DNA from 3 places in the Kitasatospora sp. NPDC002543 genome. Region 2 is predicted to be linked to each of the others. Evidence: riboswitches for the same ligand, from Rfam matches in the RefSeq annotation. Region 2 holds a riboswitch; each other region holds the start of a gene.
What was found. Region 2 has a riboswitch for cobalamin ahead of ACWD4P_RS09510 (CoA-acylating methylmalonate-semialdehyde dehydrogenase). Riboswitches for the same ligand answer to the same signal wherever they lie in the genome.
Positions count from the first base shown of each region.

Region 1: linked by a shared signal. The riboswitch ahead of metE (5-methyltetrahydropteroyltriglutamate--homocysteine S-methyltransferase) and the one ahead of ACWD4P_RS09510 (CoA-acylating methylmalonate-semialdehyde dehydrogenase) in region 2 are both predicted to bind cobalamin.
Region 3: linked by a shared signal. The riboswitch ahead of ACWD4P_RS29700 (cobalamin biosynthesis protein) and the one ahead of ACWD4P_RS09510 (CoA-acylating methylmalonate-semialdehyde dehydrogenase) in region 2 are both predicted to bind cobalamin.

Region 1 covers NZ_JBSFWR010000115.1:1,493-8,502, forward strand. Annotated here, with positions in the region: gene ACWD4P_RS32655 (MFS transporter) at 1-191, shown strand, start outside; gene ACWD4P_RS32660 (MarR family winged helix-turn-helix transcriptional regulator) at 191-643, shown strand; gene cobF (precorrin-6A synthase (deacetylating)) at 779-1,537, opposite strand; cobalamin riboswitch at 1,677-1,845, shown strand; gene ACWD4P_RS32670 (acyl-CoA thioesterase) at 2,041-2,535, shown strand; cobalamin riboswitch at 2,638-2,831, shown strand; gene metE (5-methyltetrahydropteroyltriglutamate--homocysteine S-methyltransferase) at 3,005-5,320, shown strand; gene metF (methylenetetrahydrofolate reductase [NAD(P)H]) at 5,388-6,305, opposite strand; gene folP (dihydropteroate synthase) at 6,422-7,010, shown strand, end outside.
Region 2 covers NZ_JBSFWR010000015.1:32,551-39,560, reverse strand. Annotated here, with positions in the region: gene ACWD4P_RS09530 (xanthine dehydrogenase family protein molybdopterin-binding subunit) at 1-2,081, shown strand, start outside; partial or broken gene ACWD4P_RS09525 (MmyB family transcriptional regulator) at 2,175-2,858, opposite strand; gene ACWD4P_RS09520 (hypothetical protein) at 2,781-3,257, shown strand; gene ACWD4P_RS09515 (helix-turn-helix domain-containing protein) at 3,317-3,493, opposite strand; cobalamin riboswitch at 3,918-4,101, shown strand; gene ACWD4P_RS09510 (CoA-acylating methylmalonate-semialdehyde dehydrogenase) at 4,315-5,829, shown strand; gene ACWD4P_RS09505 (acyl-CoA dehydrogenase family protein) at 5,826-6,974, shown strand; gene ACWD4P_RS09500 (enoyl-CoA hydratase/isomerase family protein) at 6,974-7,010, shown strand, end outside.
Region 3 covers NZ_JBSFWR010000092.1:26,420-33,429, reverse strand. Annotated here, with positions in the region: gene ACWD4P_RS29710 (hypothetical protein) at 1-983, opposite strand, end outside; gene ACWD4P_RS29705 (alpha/beta hydrolase family protein) at 1,830-2,936, opposite strand; cobalamin riboswitch at 3,235-3,367, shown strand; gene ACWD4P_RS29700 (cobalamin biosynthesis protein) at 3,502-4,494, shown strand; gene ACWD4P_RS29695 (cobyric acid synthase) at 4,491-6,005, shown strand; gene ACWD4P_RS29690 (putative cobaltochelatase) at 6,040-7,010, shown strand, end outside.

The DNA of each region.
Region 1 (7,010 bases), on a different contig from region 2:
CGGTGGCCTTCACCGGGGCGGCGCGGACGGCGTGGTGGATCATCGTCGGCTGCGGGGCCGCCGTACTGATCGCCGGTACGCTCACTTCCGGCCGCTGGGCCCGGGCGACGGCCGAGCGCACGGCACAGCGGCTCGCCGCCGAGGAGGCGGTCGAGGAGACCGAGCGGACGAAGGAGACGGTGGGCACCTGATGGAGCGCCTTGACACCGGCGGGCACCCGGAGGTGAGCGAGGCCGACGCCGGGGCGGCGGCCCGGGTCTGGCAGGGGATGTACGCGCTCGTGCTGGAGCGCCACGACCGCCGCAGGATCGTCGCCGACGCCCTCGGCATGAGCTTCAGCCGCGTCAGGGCGCTGCGCCGGCTCGCCGCCGGCCCGATCACCCTGCGGGAGCTGGCCGAGCGGCTGACCGCCGACCCGCCGTACACCACCGTCATCGTGGACGACCTGGTGCGGCGCGGCCTCGCCGAACGCATCACCAACCCGGCCGACCGGCGCTCCAAGCTGGTCCACCTCACCGAGGAGGGCGAGGCGAAGGCGGCGCTCGCCACCGGGATCCTCACCACCCCGCCGGACGCGCTGCTCGCGCTGCCGCCGGAGGACATCCACGCGCTCGACCGGGTACTGGCGAAGCTCCTGGGCTGAGGCCCCAGCCGAGGTCACGGTGAGAGGGCATGGCGGCCTTCGCCGAGAAGCGCCCGCCGGAGTTCACCGACCGCTGACGCGCCGCGCCGCCCCGCCCCCCCCCCGGGGCGGCGCACCGCGTCACGCTGCCGAGGGTCAGCCGTCCGAGCGCCGGAGCAGGTAGGTGTCCATGATCCAGCCCTTGCGCTCGCGGGACCGCTCGCGCAGCTCGCGGATCCGCGGGGCCGCCTCGGCGAGCGGCCCGGAGACGAGCACCTCGTCGGGGGTGCCGAGGTAGGCGCCGTAGTGGATCTCCAGCCCCCGGGGGTCGATCTCGGTGAAGGCGGCCCGGCCGTCGAGCATCACCACCACGTCGTCCACCCCCGCGGGGAAGCCCTCGGCCAGGCGGCGACCGGTGGTGATCTGCACCGGGCGGCCGACCCTGGTCAGCGTGGTGCGGTGCCGGGCGGCGAGTGCGGAGACGCTGCTGATGCCCGGGAGCACCTCGAACTCGAACGGCACCCCGCCACGGGTGGACACGTCCTCGACCACGGCGATGACGCTGTCGTAGAGCGCGGGGTCGCCCCAGACCAGGAAGGCGCCGCTCTCCTCCGGGCCGAGGTGCTCGGCGAGCAGCCGCTCGACCAGATCGGCGCGGCGCACGCGCCAGTCGTCCACGGCGGCGGTGTACGCGGGGGTGGTGCGGTCCCGTTCCGCGTCGGGCACCTCGACCACCCGGTGCCCGGGCAGGCCGTGCTCGGCCAGCATCCGGCGGCGGAGCCTGATCAGGTCCTGCCGCTCCTCGCTCTTGTCGAGGATGAAGAAGACGTCGGTGCGACCGATCGCCTTGACCGCTTGCAGGGTCAGGTGGTCGGGGTCGCCCGCGCCGATGCCGATGACGAAGATGTGCCGCATGGGGGACATTCTGCCGTCCGCCCCGGCGTACGGCCCCGGCGGTCGTGCGTGGACCGACCGAGGAGGTGGGCGGTGGCCGTGAGCTGCGCGGATGGACGTAAGCTGGCGGGGCAGCTGGTTCGCCCCGCCCGCCGGGCGGGGTGTCGCAAGAGGGAACCCGGTGGGAATCCGGGACTGCCCCGCAGCGGTGAGCGGGGGCGACCGCCGTCCTGTGCGGCGGGCCCGGACACGGGCCCGGGAGGCTACGGCCGGTAGGTGTCCGTCCCGGTCAGGCCGGGAGGGCGCGCCCACGAGTCCGAAGACCTGCCGCTGCCCGCGTGCCGTGGTGGCCCGCGGTCCCACCACGACCCCGAGGGCGGGCCGCTGGTGCGGGTGGGCCGTATGCGCACGGCCGCCCGCTCCTTCGCGTGCCCGGCACGGGGCGCGCGACCCACGAAGGAGGGTTCCGTGCAGCGGAACGCCGACCACGACTCCCGCGGCGCCATGACGGGCGGGCCGTCGCTGTGACCAGTCCGTCCGTCCTCTCCCGCACCCCGGCCGACTCCGCGGTGACCCTCGCCCACATCATGAGCGACCACGACACCAACCTCTACGGTTCGGTGCACGGCGGCGTGATGATGAAGCTGATCGACGACGCGGCGGCCGCCGCCGCGGGCCGGCACGCCGGAGTCCCCGCGGTCACCGTCTCGGTCGAGGAGATGTCCTTCCTCGCCCCCGTCCGGGCCGGGGACCTCCTCACCGTCCGGGCCCGGGTGGAGCACGTCGGGCGGACCTCGATGGACGTGGCCGTCGTGGTGACCTCGGAGCGGTGGAACCTCACCGGGCCCGTCACCAGGGTGGCGACGGCGCAGCTGGTCTTCGTCGCGATCGACGCGGACGGGCGGCCGCACCGCGTCCCGGAGCTGGTCGTGGAGGGCTCCTCCGAGGAGCGGCGCGACGGTGCGGCGCGGGAGCGGCGGACCGGCCGCACCGGGCCGGAGCGCGAGCCGGTCGAGTAGCCGTTCGGGGTGGCCGTCCGGGGCGCTTCGTCTCACGATGCAGAAGGCTTTCGAGATTTCCGCCTCCGCGGCGGCGTTCTGCCCCTAAGCTGGCCACGCAGCTGGTTCGCCCCGCCCGCCAGGCGGGGTGTCGCAAGAGGGAACCCGGTGGGAATCCGGGACTGCCCCGCAGCGGTGAGTGGGAACGACCGCCGTCATACGCACTGGACCCGGGACGGGTCTGGGAAGCGACGGCCAGTAGGTGTCCGCCCCGGTTTCGACCGGGTGGGCGCGCCCGCGAGTCCGAAGACCTGCCACTGCCCGCGCGCGACCGTTCGCGTGCGGCCATCCGGTGACCTCGTGGGCGGGTCGGCGACCATACCAGGCGGAGCCGTGCACGGGCACGGGTGTCCGTCCGGTTCGTCCTCCCTTCGCGTCCTCGTGCCGCCACCGGTGCACTTGAGGATTCAGGCTCGCGAAGGAGAGTCCCTTGACAGCGAAGTCCGCAGCCGCGGCGTCCGTGGCCACCGCGTACGGCTACCCCCGGCAGGGCCGTAACCGTGAACTGAAAAAGGCGATCGAGGGCTACTGGAAGGGCACGGTCACGGCCGAGGCGCTGCTGTCGACCGCGGCCGACCTGCGCCGGACCAACTGGGCCCAGCTCGCCGGGGCGGGGGTCGGGGAGGTCCCGACCGGTGACTTCTCGTTCTACGACCACGTGCTGGACACCAGCGTGGCGGTCGGTGCGATCCCGCCGCGCCACCGGGAGGCGGTCGACGCCGACCCGCTGGACGGGTACTTCGCGATGGCGCGCGGCAACCAGGACGTCGCACCGCTCGAGATGACCAAGTGGTTCGACACCAACTACCACTACCTGGTGCCGGAGTTGGGCCCGGACACGGTGTTCGCCGCGAACCCGGCCAAGGCGGTCGGCGAGTTCGCGGAGGCCGTCGCGCTCGGCCACGCCGCCCGTCCGGTGCTGGTCGGCCCGGTGACCTACCTGCTGCTGGCCAAGCCTGCCCCCGGGGTGGCGGAGGACTTCCAGCCGATCACCCTGCTGGACCGGTTGCTGCCGGTCTACGCCGAGCTGCTCGCGGCGCTCAGGGCCGAGGGGGCCGAGTGGGTGCAGCTGGACGAGCCCGCGCTGGTCCAGGACCGCACCCCGGCCGAGCTGAACACCGCCGCGCGCGCCTACCGTGAGCTCGGCGCCCTCACCGAGCGGCCCAAGCTGCTGGTCGCGAGCTACTTCGACCGGCTCGGCGAGGCACTGTCGGTGCTGGCCAAGGCCCCGGTGGAGGGCTTGGCGCTGGACTTCACCGGCCCGGCCGCCGCCAACCTGGAGGACCTGGCCGCCGTCGGCGGGCTGCCCGGCAAGCGGCTGGTCGCCGGGGTGATCGACGGGCGCAACATCTGGATCAACGACCTGGAGAAGTCGCTGTCCACGCTGGCGACCCTGCTGGGCCTCGCCGACACCGTCGACGTCGCGCCGTCCTGCTCCCTGCTGCACGTCCCGATCGACGCCGCCGCCGAACGGGAGCTGGACCCGCAGATCGCCCGCTGGCTCGCCTTCGCCCGGCAGAAGGCCGGCGAGGCGGCGCTGCTCGCCCGCGGCCTGCGCGAGGGCACCGGCGCGATCACCGCCGAGCTCGCCGCCAACCGCGCCGACCTCGCCTCCCGCGCCAACTCCCCGATCACCCACGACCCGGCGGTGCGCGCCCGGGCGGCCGCCGTCACCGCCGAGGACACCCGACGCGCCCAGGCCTACCCGCAGCGGGCCGAGGCCCAGCGCGCCCGGCTCGGCCTGCCGCTGCTGCCGACCACCACCATCGGCTCCTTCCCGCAGACCACCGAACTGCGCACCGCCCGCGCCGACCTGACGGCCGGACGGATCGACGCCGCGGCCTACCGGGAGCGGATGGAGAGCGAGGTCCGCGAAGTCATCGCGTACCAGGAGAAGGCCGGCCTGGACGTCCTGGTACACGGCGAGCCCGAGCGCAACGACATGGTCCAGTACTTCGCCGAGCAGCTCACCGGCTACCTGGCCACCCGGCACGGCTGGGTGCAGTCGTACGGCACCCGGTACGTGCGCCCGCCGGTGCTGGCCGGCGACATCTCCCGCCCGCATCCGATGACCACCGAGTGGTTCGTCTACGCGCAGCACCTGACCGACCGCCCGGTCAAGGGCATGCTGACCGGTCCGGTCACCATGCTCGCCTGGTCCTTCGTCCGCGACGACCAGCCGCCGGCCGACACCGCCCGGCAGGTGGCCCTCGCCCTGCGCGACGAGGTCACCGACCTGGAGGCGGCCGGCGCGGCCGTGGTCCAGGTGGACGAGCCGGCCCTGCGCGAGACCCTCCCGCTGCGGGCCGCCGCCCGCCCGGCGTACCTGGACTGGGCCACCGAGGCCTTCCGGCTGGCCACCTCCGGGGTGCGGACCGACACCCAGATCCACACCCACATGTGCTACGCCGAGTTCGGTGCGATCATGACCGCGATCGACGACCTCGACGCGGACGTCATCTCCCTGGAGGCGACCCGCTCGCACATGGAGGTGGCCGGCGAGCTGGCCGAGGCGGGCTACCCGCGCGAGGTCGGCCCGGGCGTCTGGGACATCCACTCGCCGCGCGTCCCCAGCACCGAGGAGGCCGTCTCCCTGCTGCGCGCGGGTCTGGCGGCGATCCCGGCGGAGCGGCTGTGGGTCAACCCGGACTGCGGGCTGAAGACCCGCGGCTGGACGGAGACCCGGGCCTCGCTGGAGAGCCTGGTCGGCGCGGCCCGGGTGCTGCGCGCGGAACTGGCCGGCTGACGGAGGCCGGATTCCGGGAGTCGGAGCGGGCGCGGCGAGGCCGCCGCGCCCGCTCCCGTCGGATGGCTCAGCCGGACTCGGGCAGGCCGAGGTTCTGGTAGATCTCCGTCGTGACCGTGGAGAAGTTCATGGTCATGAAATGCAGACCGGGGACCCCTTCGGACAGCAGTCGCCGGCACATCGCGGTGGCGTACTCGATTCCGATCGCCCGGACCGCCCCGGGGTCGTCCCGGTGTTCCAGCATGCGCTCGGAGAATTCCGAGGGAATGGCCGCGGTGGTCAGCGTGGGAATCCGCCGGAGTGACCGGATCGTGGTCACCGGCATGATCTCCGGAATGATCGGAACGGCGCAGCCGGCGGATTCCAGTCGGTCCCGGAAACGGAGGTAGCTGTCGGTCTCGAAGAACATCTGGGTGATCGCGTAGTCGGCGCCCGCCCGGCACTTGGCGATGAAATGGCCGATCTCGGAATCCCAGTCGGGGGAGCGCGGGTGCATTTCCGGGAACGCGGCCACGCCGACGCAGAACTCCCCGGACTCCTTGATCAGCCGCACCAGGTCGGCCGCGTACTCCACCCCGTCCGGGTGGCGGACCCAGGGGCCCAGCGGGTCGCCCGGGGGGTCGCCGCGCAGCGCCAGGATGTTGCGGACGCCCTGGTCGGCGTAGTGGCCGAGGATGTTCCGCAGCTCGGCGACGCTGTGGCCGACGGCGGTCAGGTGGGCGGCCGGGGTCAGGGTGGTCTCCTGCGCGATGCGCCCGGTGACGTTCACCGTCCGCTCCCGGGTCGACCCGCCGGCGCCGTACGTCACCGAGACGAAGGTGGGGGAGAGGGCCTCCAGGCGCCGGATCGCGTTCCACAGGCCGGCTTCCGCTTCGGCGCTCCTGGGCGGCATGAATTCGAACGAGTAGGAACGCCTGCCGGTCGCGAGGAGTTCGCGGATGGAGGCCGCCCGGTCCGTGCGCGTGGTGGGGATTCCGAGTGTCATGGCAGGAGGTTATCCGGATTGGTGCGGACCAATCCCGGAGTGTCCACTCCGTGATACGGAATTCTCCACCGGGGGTGCCTGGCGGGGGGCCTGGGGCGGGACGGCACAATGGGGGCATGAAAAGACCTTCGCAGGCATTGCCGGGACTTCCCGGGTGGGACCGGTGCGCGGTGATGGGAATCGTGAACGTGACACCCGACTCGTTCTCGGACGGCGGGCGCTGGCTGGACCCGGGACGGGCGGTGGACCGGGGCCTGCTGCTGGTGGACCAGGGCGCCGACATCGTGGACGTGGGCGGGGAGTCGACCCGGCCCGGCGCGACCCGGGTCTCCGAGGAGGAGGAACTGCGCCGGGTGCTCCCGGTGGTGCGCGCGCTCGCCGACAAGGGCGTCCTGGTCAGCATCGACACCATGCGCGCCCGGGTCGCCGACGCGGCGGTGGAGGCCGGCGCGCGGATCGTCAACGACGTCAGCGGGGGCCTGGCCGATCCGGACATGGCCCGCGCCGTGGCCGGGACCGGGGTGCCCTTCGTCGTCATGCACTGGCGCGGGCAGTCCGCGGGCATGGACGCGCTGGCCGACTACACCGACGTGGTGGCCGAGGTGATCGGCGAGGTCGCCCGGCAGATGGACGCGGTCGTGTCGGCCGGGGTCGACCCGTCCCAGGTCATCGTCGACCCGGGGCTCGGCTTCGCCAAGAGCCGGC
Region 2 (7,010 bases):
TCGGCCGCGACCTGCCCCGCCGGGACGGGGCCGTCAAGGTCCTGGGCACCGCCACCTACGCCCACGAGACCCCGTTGGCGGACGCCGCACATCTGCACGTCGTCCAGGCCGGCGTCGCCCGGGGGCGCGTGACGGAGCTGGACACCGCCGCGGCCGAGGCGCTCGACGGGGTGGCCGCGGTGCTCACCCACGACAACGCGGAGCGCCTGGCGTCCACCGAGGACCGGGAGCTGGCGGTCCTGCAGGACGCGGAGGTCGCCTTCCGGGGCCAGGTCGTCGCCCTCGTCGTCGCGGACAGCTCCGAGGTGGCGAGGCATGCGGCCGCGCTCGTCCGGGTCGGTTACGAGCAGCAGCCGCACGACGCCGAACTGCGGGCCGACCGCGAGGACCTGTACGCGCCGCGGAGGGTGAACCCGGACCACCCCACCGACACCGTCGAGGGCGACGTGGACGCCGCGATGGCGGCCGCGCGGGTGAGCGTCGACGAGACGTACAGCACCGCCAGGTGCCACAACAACCCGATGGAACCGCACGCCACGGCGGCCCTGTGGGATCCGGCGGGCGAGGGCTTCCTCACCCTGTGGGACTCCACCCAGGGGGTCCACCCGACGCGGTCCACCCTGGCGTCGGTGTTCGGCCTCGAGGAGGCCCGGGTCCGGGTGGTCTGCCCGTACGTCGGGGGCGGGTTCGGTTCCAAGGGGCAGCCGCACGTCAACGTGGTGCTCGCCGCGATGGCCGCGCGGGCGCTGCCCGGCCGGCCGGTCCGGCTGGCGCTGACCCGGCAGCAGATGTTCGCCCTGACCGGCTACCGCACCCCGACCATCCAGCGCTGCCGGCTCGCGGCCGACCGGGACGGCAGGCTCACCGCCGTCGCGGTCGACGTCGTCGAACAGACCTCGCGCATCAAGGAGTTCGCCGAGCAGACCGGCGTCCCCGCGCGCATGATGTACGCCTCGCCGAACCGGCGCACCACGCACCGGCTGGCCGCCCTCGACGTGCCGGCGCCGTCCTGGATGCGCGCCCCGGGCGAGTGCCCCGGGATGTTCGGCCCCGAGGTGGCGATGGACGAGCTGGCCGAGCGCCTCGGCATGGATCCGGTCGAGTTGCGGATCCGCAACGAGCCCGCCGTCGAACCCGGTTCGGGCAAGCCGTTCTCCAGCCGCGGCCTGGTCGGCTGCCTGCGGGAGGGCGCGGAGCGGTTCGGCTGGTCGCGGCGCGATCCCCGGCCGGGCGTGCGCCGCCGGGGCGACTGGCTGGTCGGCACGGGCGTGGCGGCCTCCACCTACCCGGTCAGCCGGATGCCGAAGTCGACGGCGACGATCCGGCGGGAGGGCGGGGGTTACGTGGCCGAGATCGGCGCGGCCGACCTCGGCACCGGCACCTGGACCACGCTCGCGCAGATCGCCGCGGACGCGCTCGGCGTGCCGGTGGCCCGGGTGGAGGTGCGGATCGGGGACACGGACTACCCGGTGGCGTCGGTGGCCGGGGGTTCCTCGGGCATGACGACGTGGGGATCTGCCGTGGTCGAGGCCGCGCGCGCCCTGCGCGACCGGTACGGGGCCGAGCCGCCGGACGGGGCGCAGGCCTCCGGCAGTGTCGGGCCGCCGGACGAGCGCTACGCGATGCACGCCTTCGGGGCGCAGTTCGCCGAGGCGCGCGTCCACGTGGACACCGGCGAGGTGCGGGTGCCGCGCCTGCTGGGAGTGTTCGCCGCGGGCCGGATCATCAACCCCCGCACGGCGCGCTCGCAGTTCGTCGGCGGGATGACGATGGGGCTGTCCATGGCCCTGCACGAGAACGGCGTGCTCGACCCGCGGACCGGCCACGTGGTCAACCACGACCTCGCCGAGTACCAGATCACGTCGAACGCGGACGTCGACCGCATCGAGGCGCACTGGCTCGCCGAGCACGATCCCCACGTCAACGCCATGGGCTCCAAGGGCATCGGGGAGATCGGCATCGTCGGGACGGCCGCCGCGGTGTCGAACGCCGTGTGGCACGCGTGCGGGGTGCGGGTGCGTGACCTGCCGATCACGCTGGACAAGGTCCTGGACGCCTTGGAGGAGCGGGCCGGGCGGTGACACCGCAGGACCGCGGAGCTCTCCGGGGCCCGCGGCGGGCCCGGCCGGCGGCCGACGGACGCCCGTGACCGGCGGTGGGCGGGCGTCGGTGAGTCAGTCGAGGGTCCGGGCGTCCACCGGGCGACGGGCGGCGCCGTGGTCCGCGGCCAGGCCCGCGAGCAGGCGCAGTCCGTCCTCGGTGGGGCTGCCGGGGGCCGCCGACAGCACGAGCAGTTCGATGCCCGGCTCGCCAGGCAGCGCGAAGTTCTCCTGGTGCAGTTCCAGCAGTCCGACCATGGGGTGCCGGTACGCCTTGCGTCCGTGGGTGCGGGCGCGCACCTCCGCGCGGGCCCAGAGGCGGCGGAAGCGCTCGCTGCCCATCGCCAACTCGCCGACGAGCGAGGCCAGGTGAGGGTCGTCGGGGTACTTTCCGGCGGCCAGGCGCAGGTGCCCGACCACGTCCAGGGTGCAGTTCTCCCAGTCCGCTTACAGGCCGTGCTCGGCCTCCTCCAGGATGATGTGCCGGGCGATGTTCAGGCCCGGCATCGGGCGGCCGAAGAGGAGTCCGGCGAGGCCGTTCCCGGCGAGGACGTCCAGGCGGTGGTTCATGATCAGCGCGGGAGCGCCGGCGACCAGGTCGAGGACGCGCAGCAGCTCCGGCCGGACCCGGGTGCCCGGCGTCGTCGCGCGGCGGCGGCGCTGCCGCGCGAGGCGGTGGAGGTGCCCGCGTTCGGTCGCGTCGAGGTCGAGGACGCGGGCGAGCGCGTCGAGGACCTGCTCGGACGGCTGGGTCGCGCGCCGCTCAAGCACCGCAAGAAGGGCGACTACCGGGGCGTCCCGCTGACGGTCCGGACGCGGCTCAGCCTGCTCTCGTACGCGGATATCTACGGCACCATCGACGGCTACTTGCTCCGCCACCCGCTGGACATCGCGAAGCCGTACCCGTCCTACTACCTGCAGAACCAGTGGGACCGGATCAAGCGGGCCGGCGAGACCGACATCCCCGAGGGGATGACGCTCTACGGCCTGAGGCACTTCTTCGCCTCGAACTGCCTCAGCCACAACATCCCGATCACCGACGTCGCCGAGTGGATGAGGCGCAAGAGCATCGATGTGACGTTCAAGATCTACCGCCACTTGATGCCCGGCTCCATCGGCCACGCCGCCCAGGTCCTCGACCTCGGCCTTGCGGCCTGAAACGCGTCGGGCGCCCTGCTCTGGTGTGGAGCAGGGCGCCCGAGGCGTCTCGGTCTGGCTCACCTGACGGACATCCGTTGCTGCTTCACCCAGGTCTGGACCTCTGTGACCTTGAACTGCAGCTTCGCGTTCCGTCCTTGTCCGAACCGGTACGGGACGAGGCCTACTTGAGGGGCTTCGCGATAGACCCACTGAACAGACATGTTCAGGAATTCCGCCGTCTCCTTGACGGTCATGAAACTGCGACGACACGGGCTCCTCCAGAGGAGTGGACGGTCGCACGGCTGCGTGCGGAGCCCAAGATTCCAGCGCGTCCGGTGGTTTGGCCGTACCGGTGCCTCGTGATACATCCGCAGGGCATCCTGGGACGTCGCTTCTTGTGTGGTCGGCAGGACTCCAGTCGCCGAACGGGCTCGTGTTGCCGCATCGGCCACTCCGATGATGAGCGCGTGGTCGTTCTACCGCCGACGGGCGGCCTGGCTGACGGCGGGCAGGTTGAATTTTCGCGCGGTGCGGGTGAAACCTCACCCGGCCTCGTGCACGCAGACCTGCCCCCCTTGGGCCTCTTGCAGACGGCTTGCAAAGGTAGTCGAGCCGGGCCCGGCGGGGTGGGATCCCGATGGCGCAACGCGCGCACAGAGCTCTGGACTTACTAGGACGTCCAACTATATGGTCGATGGTAGGTCCGCGGTGTCAGGGAAGCCGGTGTGAGTCCGGCACGGTCCCGCCACTGTGACCGGGGAGTTCGTCCTCGCAGATGACGGCCACTGGCAGCCAGCCGGGAAGGCCTGAGGGCGTGCGGTGATCCGGGAGTCAGGATACCGGCCGCGGGTGATCCGTGTTTTCCACGAGGATGGAGACGACACGCATGACTCCGGGCTGCTCCCGTTCCGCTGCTCCTGGTTGTCCTGTGCCGACGACTGCCGGGGCCCATCTGCTCTGACGGTTCGTCATGCCACCGCCACCGTGACGCCGCGGGGCCGCACCCCTGTGCGCCCGCCCGTCGGCGGCGGCCTCCATTCCTCCTCTCCCCGACCCAGTTGAGAGTAGGAACCCGATGGTCCGAGAACTCACCCACTTCGTCGCCGGCAAGCCCGTCGCCGGCAAGCCCGTCGCCGGCACCTCCGGTCGCTTTGGCGACGTGTACGACCCCAACACCGGGCGCGTCCAGGCCCGGGTGCCGCTGGCGAGCCGCGCCGAGGTCGAGGCGGTGATCGCCGACGCAGCGCAGGCGCAGCCCGCGTGGGCGGCCTGGAACCCGCAGCGGCGGGCGCGGGTGCTGCTGCGCTTCCTCCAACTCGTCGAGCAGGAGAAGGACGAGTTGGCCCGGCTGCTCTCCGCCGAGCACGGCAAGACCGTGGCCGATGCCCACGGGGACATCCAGCGCGGCCTGGAGGTGGTGGAGTTCGCCGCGGGGATCCCGCACCTGCTGAAGGGCGAGTTCAGCGACAACGCCGGCACCGGTATCGACGTCTACTCGATGCGTCAGCCGCTCGGCGTCGTCGCCGGCATCACGCCGTTCAACTTCCCCGCGATGATCCCGCTGTGGAAGGCCGCGCCCGCGCTGGCCTGCGGCAACGCCTTCGTCCTCAAGCCCTCTGAGCGGTGCCCGTCGGTGCCGCTGCGGCTGGCCGAGCTGTTCCTGGAGGCGGGGCTGCCGCCGGGCGTCCTGAACGTCGTGAACGGCGGCAAGGAGGCCGTGGACACCCTGCTGGAGGACCCGCGGGTGCAGGCCCTCGGCTTCGTCGGCTCCACGCCGATCGCCCAGTACGTGTACGCGACGGCCGCCGCGCACGGGAAGCGGGCGCAGTGCTTCGGCGGCGCGAAGAACCACATGATCGTGATGCCGGACGCCGACCTCGACCAAGCCGCGGACGCGCTGGTCGGCGCCGGCTACGGCTCGGCGGGGGAGCGCTGTATGGCGATCTCGGTGGCCGTCCCGGTGGGGGAGCGGACCGCGGACGCCCTGGTGGCGAAGCTGGTCGAGCTGATCGCCACGCTGAAGGTCGGGCGCTCGGACGACCCGGCGGCGGACTTCGGCCCGCTGGTGGGCCGTGACGCGCTGGAGCGGGTCCGCGGCTACCTGGACCTCGGAGCCGAGGAGGGCGCCGAACTCGTCGTGGACGGGCGTGACTTCCGGTTGGAGGGGCACGAGGACGGCTACTTCCTCGGCGCCTCCCTGTTCGACCGGGTGACGCCGGACATGCGGATCTACCGGGAGGAGATCTTCGGCCCCGTCCTCACGGTCGTGCGCGCCGCCGACTACGAGGAGGCGCTGCGGCTGCCCAGTGAGCACGAGTTCGGCAACGGTGTGGCCATCTACACCCGCGACGGCGACACCGCCCGGGACTTCGCCCGCCGGGTGACCACCGGCATGGTCGGCGTCAACGTGCCCATCCCGGTGCCGATCGCCTACCACACCTTCGGCGGATGGAAGCGCTCCGCGTTCGGCGACCTCAACCAGCACGGGCCGGACGCCATCCGCTTCTACACCCGCACCCGGACCGTCACCTCGCGCTGGCCCTCCGGGGTCAAGGAGGGCGCGATCTTCACCATGCCGACGATGGGATGAGCGCGATGCACGACCTCACCGAGGACCAGCGCGCCATCGCCGAGACGACCCGGGCCTTCGCCGAGGAGTACCTCGCGCCGCACGCCGTGGAGTGGGACCAGTCCAAGCACTTCCCGGTGGACGTGCTGCGCAAGGCCGCCGACCTCGGCCTGGCCGGCGTGTACGTCCAGGAGGGCATGGGCGGCTCCGAACTCTCCCGCCTGGATGGCGTGGTGGCCTTCGAGGCACTCGCCGGTGGCTGCCCGTCCATCGCCGCCTACCTGTCCATCCACAACATGGTCGCCTGGATGATCGACCGCTACGGCACGCAGGCGCAGCGCGCTCGCTGGCTACCCGCACTCTGCACGGCCGAGCACCTGGGCAGCTACTGCCTCACCGAGCCCGGTGCCGGCTCCGACGCCGCCGCGATCGCCACCCGGGCCGTGCGCGACGGCGACCACTGGGTGCTGGACGGCGTCAAGCAGTTCATCTCCGGCGCGGGCGCCTCGCAGGTCTATGTGGTGCTGGCCCGGACCGGTGCCCCCGGGCCGAAGGGGATCTCCGCGTTCGTCGTGGAGCGTGACGACCGGGGGGTCTCCTTCGGGCCGAACGAGAAGAAGATGGGCTGGAACGCCCAGCCGACCCGCCAGGTGGTGCTGGACGGCGTCCGGCTGCCCGCCGACCGCCTGCTCGGGGCCGAGGGCGAGGGCTTCCGGATCGCCATGAACGGGCTGAACGGCGGCCGGCTCGGGATCGCCGCCTGCTCCCTCGGCGGCGCGCAGGACGCGCTGGAGCGCGCCATCGCCCACCTCGCCGACCGTGAGGCGTTCGGCGCCCGGCTGCTGCACGCCCAGGCGCTGCAGTTCCGGCTCGCCGACATGGCCACCGAGCTGGAGGCCGCCCGCGCCCTGGTGTGGCGGGCCGCGGCCGCCCTGGACCGCGGCGACCGGCGGGCCCCGGAGCTGTGCGCGATGGCCAAGCGGTACGCCACCGACACCGGCTTCGAGGTCGCCAACGCCGCGCTTCAACTGCACGGCGGCTACGGCTACCTCGCCGACTATGGCATCGAGAAGATCGTCCGCGACCTGCGGGTGCACCAGATCCTGGAAGGGACCAACGAGATCATGCGCGTCATCGTCGCCCGCGGCCTGACCGGAGCCGCCTGATGGGTACGGATGAGGTCCTCCTCCAGCGCGAGGGCA
Region 3 (7,010 bases), on a different contig from region 2:
GCGCGCACCGCCTGCTCGGCCGGCCCGCCGGCCACCCGCAGCGCCTCGAAGGCCAGCCCGCGCACCAGTGCGTCGTCGCCCTGGGCGGCCTCCAGCAGCTCACCCACCGCCCGGTCCGCCGGACGGGCCGCGACCCAGGCGCGGAACTCGGCGCGGGCCGGGCCCGGCGAGTAGTCCGCGCAGGCGTTCAGCAGCTCGAAGGCGCTCTGCTCGATGTGCCCGGCCGCGGTCTGCGCGACCGTGCAGATCTCCTCCAGCTTCGCCCGCACCGCCCAGTGGCCGAGCGGCGACAGCTCCGCGGCATCGTTCCTGCGCACCAGCGCGCCGACGGCCGCCAGGCCGTCCAGCATCCAGTCCAGGACGGCCGCCACGTCCGAGGGCGCGGGCGGGGTGTCGATCTGCGGCGCGCGGCAGGTGCCGCGGACGGCGGAGACCGCCGAGGCCGCGTGCGGCACCGGCGACAGGCCCGGCCCGCCGAGGCCGGCGCCGACCCGGCGCTCGTCCAGGCCGCGGCGCAGCAGCTCCAGCAGCTCGCTCTCGGCGACCGGGCCGTCCACCAGGTGCAGGAAGGAGAGCAGCTGCGGGGCCTGGTCCACGGCCTGACCGGCCAGGACGGCGAACACGCCGCGCAGCGCGGCGGGCGGCACCGGGGCGAGCAGGGTCCAGGCGTCGAACAGCGCCGACCAGCCGCGCACCACGGCCTCGTCGTCGTGCTCCCAGGCGTGCAGGCGCCAGCCGGGGCCGGCTCCGCCGTCCCGGGCCTCCACCAGGCCCACCAGCAGCGCCTGCCCCCAGGCCTTGGCCGCGGCGCCGACCGTCATGGCCAGCGCCCGGCCCGCCGCACGGGCGTCGTCCGGGAGCAGTTCGCCGCGCTTGTCGACCTCGGCCAGCTCACCGGACCAGCGGGCCACCCGGACGGCGTCCACCAGCATCCGGCGGGCCAGCGGGGCGAGCTCGGAGGGTGCCGGGAAGCCCTCCGGCACGGGAACCCGGCCCCGCCCGGGAGCCGGAGCGGGTCCTCGTCGCCGGGGTACTCCGTTACGGGGGACACCCGCCCCGCCCGGCCTGCCACCGGCAGGCCGTTGGGCCGTTCCGGGGAGACGGGTCACCGTCGCACCGGTACCGATCGTCGGCGGGAGCGGGGCATCACGGTCGCGCGGATTCCGAGACGTCACGTCGAGCAGTCTTCCCCTTGTACCGGCCTTCTGTCACATCCGGTTGTCCGTACGACCGGGCGACCGGGGGCGGCACCTCCGCAAGATCGGGCAACAGCGGCAAACCGCCTGGCCAAAAATGTGTGACCTGCCCATGCCACCCGATGCGCCCCGGTTGCCGGGAATGCTCGGCCGGTCACTGTGCGTGCAGGTGGGGGGTGAGGGGCCGGTCCAATTTTCGCCCCTGACAACGGGGCGGGTTTTCGCGGGGGCGTTCCGGCCCACGGACGCCGGGCGGGACTGTCCAGCCCGATTCCGGACGGATGGCGAACCGGATGGCGGGATCACGCCGCACGAGAAGTCGGACCGGCCGACTTCTCGTGCATCTCCGGCGAAATGGAGAAACGTTCATTTACGGGCGGGGGGAGGCCCGCCCGGAAAAGACCGGCGAAGCCCGGCCGAAATCGGCGCGCGAGGAGGGGGGCGAGGCGTCCGGAACGAGACCCGCGGGAAACGGGCGCCCCGCACGGGGCACCCGGGGCGCGGAGCGGGGGCCGGACGTCCGGGGCGGGGCGCGGGACAGCCGGGGCGGGGCGCGGGACGCCCGGGGCGGGGCGCGGGACGCCCGGGGCGGGGCGCGGGACGCCCGGGGCGGGGCGCGGGACGGCCGGGTGCTCAGAGCAGGGGCGTGAGCCAGCGGCGGAGGAGCTCGGTGTAGTGGTCGGGCGACGAGTTCCAGAGGGCGGCGTGGTCGGCACCGGGGAAGGGCCGGAGGCTCACCACGTCGCGGCGGGCGGCGGCCAGCTTCTCGGCGGTGCCGAAGGGCGCGATCGGGTCGTCGGGGCTGTGCAGGAGGAGGGTCGGCACCCGCAGGTCCGTGCCGTCGGCGATCCGGCCGAAGTCGGCGAGGTCGACACCGGTGCGGCCCTCGGCGGCGAGGGCGCCCAGTTCGGCGGCCGTGCCCCGGAAGCCGGCCCGGGCGGCGTCCCGGCGGGCCGAGGTCGGGAGGTCGAGCACCGGCGAGTCGAGGACCAGGCCGCCGACGGCGTGCGCCCACGCGGAACGGGCCACGGTCTGGAGGACCGTCGTCGCGCCGACGGACCAGCCGTAGAGGATCACCTTGCCCGCCCCGCTGTCGAGCGCCAGCCGCACGGCCGACTCGACGTCGCGCCACTCGGTCTCGCCGAAGTGGCTGAGCCCGTCCGGGGAGGCGGGGGCGCCCCGGTCGCCGCGGTAGGTGACGGCGAGGGCCGGCAGGCCGAGCCGGCCGAGGACGGGGAGCACCGGGAGGGCCTGCTGGCGGTCGGCCCCCGGACCGTGCACCAGGACCACCCAGGTGCCGCGATTGCCGTCGAGCCGCCAGGCGGGCAGGGCGCCGAGCTCACCGTCCGCGGTGGTGTCGGCGAAGGCGAGGCCGAGCGCCTCCATCGGGTCGCCGAGCAGGACCCTGGGGGTGAAGCGCACCTCGGTGCCGGCGGCGAGGGTGCCCCGGTCGGCGCGGACCAGCCGGCGGGTGACGCCGCGCTCGTCGCCGTGCAGGACCTCCTCCACGACCGCGTGCCCGCCGTCCGCCCACTCGACCGCCCAGCGGCCGGGACGCAGGCTCGCCGGGCTGCGGGTGAAGGTGACCCGGCCGGGGGCGAGGCCGCGGACCACGACCGGCCCAGACTCCTGGACGGCGGTCACCGGACGGACCATCCGCTCGGAGGCCCGACGGCCGATCACCAGCACGGCGGCCCCGACCGCGGCGGCCGCCACGACGGCGGCGGTTCCCCAACGCATTTCGCTCCCCGCTCTGTTGCTCACGGACCGGACGGTGTTCGTGCACAAGTTCACCGGTGCGCCGCCGCCCGGGCCACCGGGCTGGGCCGTCCGGGTCACCCGGGCGGCGGCCGGGCGGTGCTGAGGAGGCGCCAGGAGCGGCCGGCGCACGCCCGGCGTGCGGCCTTCCGGGCGGCCCGCCGCGTGACCCGCCGTGCGGCCCGCCGTGCGGCCCGCCGTGTGACCAACCCCTCCGTGACCTCGGTTGACTCCCGGTTCGGGCCCGTGATGGGATCCTGGGGCCAAACGGAGGCATGGAGAGGAAGCCGGTGGAAGTCCGGCGCGGTCCCGCCACTGTCACCGGGGAGCACGCTCGGAACATCGCCACGGCGGGCCGTCCACGGCCGCTGGAAGGCTCCGTGGGTGCGTTCGACCCGGAAGCCAGGAGACTCTCGCCGCCGTCACGTCGATCCAGGGCGCGGACCCTGAGTGAGGACACGCACGCGATGCAGGCTGCCCCGCCACGCCGGACTCCGAGCTGCCTTCCGCCGTGCCGCCCTCCCCGCCGCCACGCGCCGTGCGGCCGATGACCGCGCGCACCCCCTCCCCCGCTCCGCGTCCGCTGACCCGCGCCGCCGCGTTCGCGCTCGGCGCCGTCGCGGGCTACGCCGCCGACGCCCGCTTCGGCGACCCCCGTCGGGGCCACCCGGTGGCCCTCTTCGGCAGCGCGGCGACCCGGCTGGAGCGGCGGCTGTGGCGCGACGGACGCGGCGCCGGGGCCGGGTACACGGCGCTGTGCGTGGGCGCGGTCGCGGCGGGCGCGCTCGCCCTGGACCGCACGGTGGGCCGGCGCCCGCTGGGCCGGGCGGCGCTGGCGGCGGCCGCGGCCTGGACGGTGCTCGGCGGCACCTCGCTGACCCGGGAGGCGCGCACCATCGGCCGCTCGCTGGCCGACGGCGACCTCACGGCCGCCCGGGAGCGGCTGCCGCACCTGTGCGGACGGGACCCGAGCGCGCTGGACGGGCAGCAGATCGCCCGGGCCGTCGTCGAGTCGGTGGCCGAGAACACCGCCGACGCCGTGGTGAACGCGCTGGCCTGGGGCGCCCTGGCCGGCACCCCCGGCCTGCTGGCCTTCCGCGCCGTGAACACCCTGGACGCCATGGTGGGCCACCGCTCGCCCCGCTACGCCCGGTTCGGCTGGGCCTCGGCCCGGCTGGACGACGTGGCGGGCTGGCCGGGCGCCCGGCTGACGGCGCTGCTGACGGTGGCCGCCGCACCCGAGCCCCGAACGGCCTGGCGGGTCTGGCGGCGCGACGGCTCCGCCCACCCGAGCCCGAACGCGGGCCAGGCCGAGGCCGCGTTCGCCGGTGCGGTGGGCGTGCGGCTGGGCGGAACGCTGCGCTACGGCGAGCGGGTGGAGCACCGGCCCGTACTGGGCGAGGAGCTGCGGCCGGTGACGGTGGACGACATCGAGCGGGCCTGCGCGCTCTCCCGGCGGGTGGGCGCACTCGCGCTGGGTACGACGGTCGCGGGGCACGTCCTGCTGAGGATGCCGCTGAGGAAGAGGGGACGGGCATGACGAACGCGCTGCTGGTCGCGGGGACGACCTCGGACGCGGGCAAGACCGTGGTGACGGCCGGGATCTGCCGTTGGCTCGCCCGCCAGGGCGTGCGGGTCGCGCCGTTCAAGGCACAGAACATGTCGCTCAACTCCTTCGTCACCGCCGACGGCGCCGAGATCGGCCGCGCCCAGGCGATGCAGGCGCAGGCCGCCCGGGTGGAGCCGGAGGCGGCGATGAACCCGGTGCTGCTCAAGCCCGGCGCGGACGGCCGCAGCCAGGTGGTGCTGCTCGGCAGGCCGGTGGCCGAGGTGGGCGCGCTGGACTACCGCGAGCGCAAGCCCCTCCTGCTGGAGCGCGCCCTGGAGTGCCTCGCCGACCTGCGCGGCCGCTACGACGTGGTGGTCTGCGAGGGCGCGGGCTCGCCCGCCGAGATCAACCTGCGCGACCGCGACATCGCCAACATGGGCCTGGCCACGGCCGCCGGCCTGCCGGTGGTGGTGGTCGGGGACATCGACCGCGGCGGGGTCTTCGCGGCGATGTACGGGACGCTGGCACTGCTGTCGGCGGAGGACCAGCGGCACGTGGCGGGCTGGTTCGTCAACAAGTTCCGCGGCGACGCGCGGCTGCTGGCGCCCGGGCTGGAGATGCTGCACGAGCTGACCGGCCGTCCGGTGCTGGGCACGCTGCCGATGCTGCCCGGGCTCTGGCTGGACGCCGAGGACTCGCTGGACCTCTCCACGGTGGTGGACCGGGCGGACGGGCCCGGGCCGCTCGGCGCGGACGTGCTGCGGGTGGCGGTGGTGCGCTTCCCGCGGCTGTCCAACTTCACCGACGTGGACGCGCTCGCGCAGGAGCCGGGCGTGCTGGTCCGCTGGGCGACCAGGCCGGAGGAACTGGCCGACGCCGACCTGGTGGTGCTGCCCGGCACCCGCGCCACCGTCGCCGACCTCGCCTGGCTGCGCGAGCGCGGCCTGGAGCCGGCCCTGCGGGCGCGGGCGGCGGCCGGACTGCCGATCCTCGGGGTCTGCGGCGGCTACCAGATGCTGGCGCACTCGATCGTGGACGAGGTCGAGTCGAAGGCGGGCGCCGTCGAGGGCCTCGCACTGCTGCCGACGCGCGTGCGGTTCGGCGCCGAGAAGGTGCTGGCGCGGCCGGTCGGCGAGGCGTACGGGCAGCGGGTCGAGGGCTACGAGATCCACCACGGGGTGGTGGCGGTCGAGGGCGGGGAGGCCTTCCTGGACGGCTGCCGGGTCGGCGCGGTCTGGGGCACCACCTGGCACGGCGCGCTGGAGAACGACGGCTTCCGCCGTGAACTCCTGCGCGAGGTCGCCGAGTCGTCCGGCCGGGCGTTCGTCCCGGCGCCGGACACCTCCTTCGCCGCGGCGCGCGAGGCCCGGCTGGACCGGCTGGGCGACCTGATCGAGGAGCACGCGGACACCGACGCGCTGTGGAAGCTGATCGAGGGCGGGGTGCCGGCGGCCGGATCGCTGCCGTTCCTCCCGCCCGGGGCCCCTGGGAGTGACGCATGAGCCTGAGCCGGATACGACAGGAGTGGGGTACGGCATGAGTGACGTCCGCTATCCGTTCACCGCGATCGTCGGCATGGCCGACCTGCGGCTCGGGCTGCTGCTGAACGCGGTCTCCCCGGCCGTGGGCGGCGTGCTGGTGCGCGGCGAGAAGGGCACCGCGAAGTCGACCATGGTGCGCGCGCTGGCCGGCCTGCTGCCGTCCATCGCCACCGTGGACGACTGCCGCTTCGCCTGCGACCCGGCCACGCCCGACCCGCAGTGCCCGGACGGGCCGCACGTCTCCCCGTCCGCCTCCGAACGGCCCTCCCAGCTGGTCGAGTTGCCGGTCGGCGTGGCCGAGGACCGGATCGTCGGCTCGCTCGACCTGGAGCGGGCGCTGGCCGAGGGCGTCAAGGCGTACGAGCCCGGGCTGCTCGCCCGGGCGCACCGCGGCGTGCTCTACATCGACGAGGTGAACCTGCTCCAGGACCACGTGGTGGACCTGCTGCTGGACGCCGCCGCGATGGGGCGCTCGTACGTCGAGCGCGAGGGCGTGTCGGTGCGGCACGCCGCCCGGTTCCTGCTGGTCGGCACCATGAACCCGGAGGAGGGCGAGCTGCGGCCGCAGCTGCTCGACCGGTTCGGCCTGACCGTCGAGATCGCCGCCACCCGGGACCCGGCCGAGCGCGCCGAGGTCGTCCGCCGCCGGCTCGCGTACGACGTGGACCCGGCCTCGTTCGCCGCCCGGTTCGCCGCCGAGGAGCGGGCGCTCGCCGAACGGATCACCACCGCACGGGAGTTGCTGCCCAAGGTCGAGCTGACCGATGTGGCGCTGCGTCAGATCACCGCCGTGTGCGCCGCGTTCGAGGTGGACGGGCTGCGCGCGGACATCGTGATGGCCCGCACCGCCGTCGCGCTGGCCGCCTGGGACGGGCGCACCGAGGTGCTGGAGGAGGACGTCCGCAAGGCCGCCCGGCTGGCACTGCCGCACCGGCGCCGCCGCAACCCCTTCGACGCCCCGGGGCT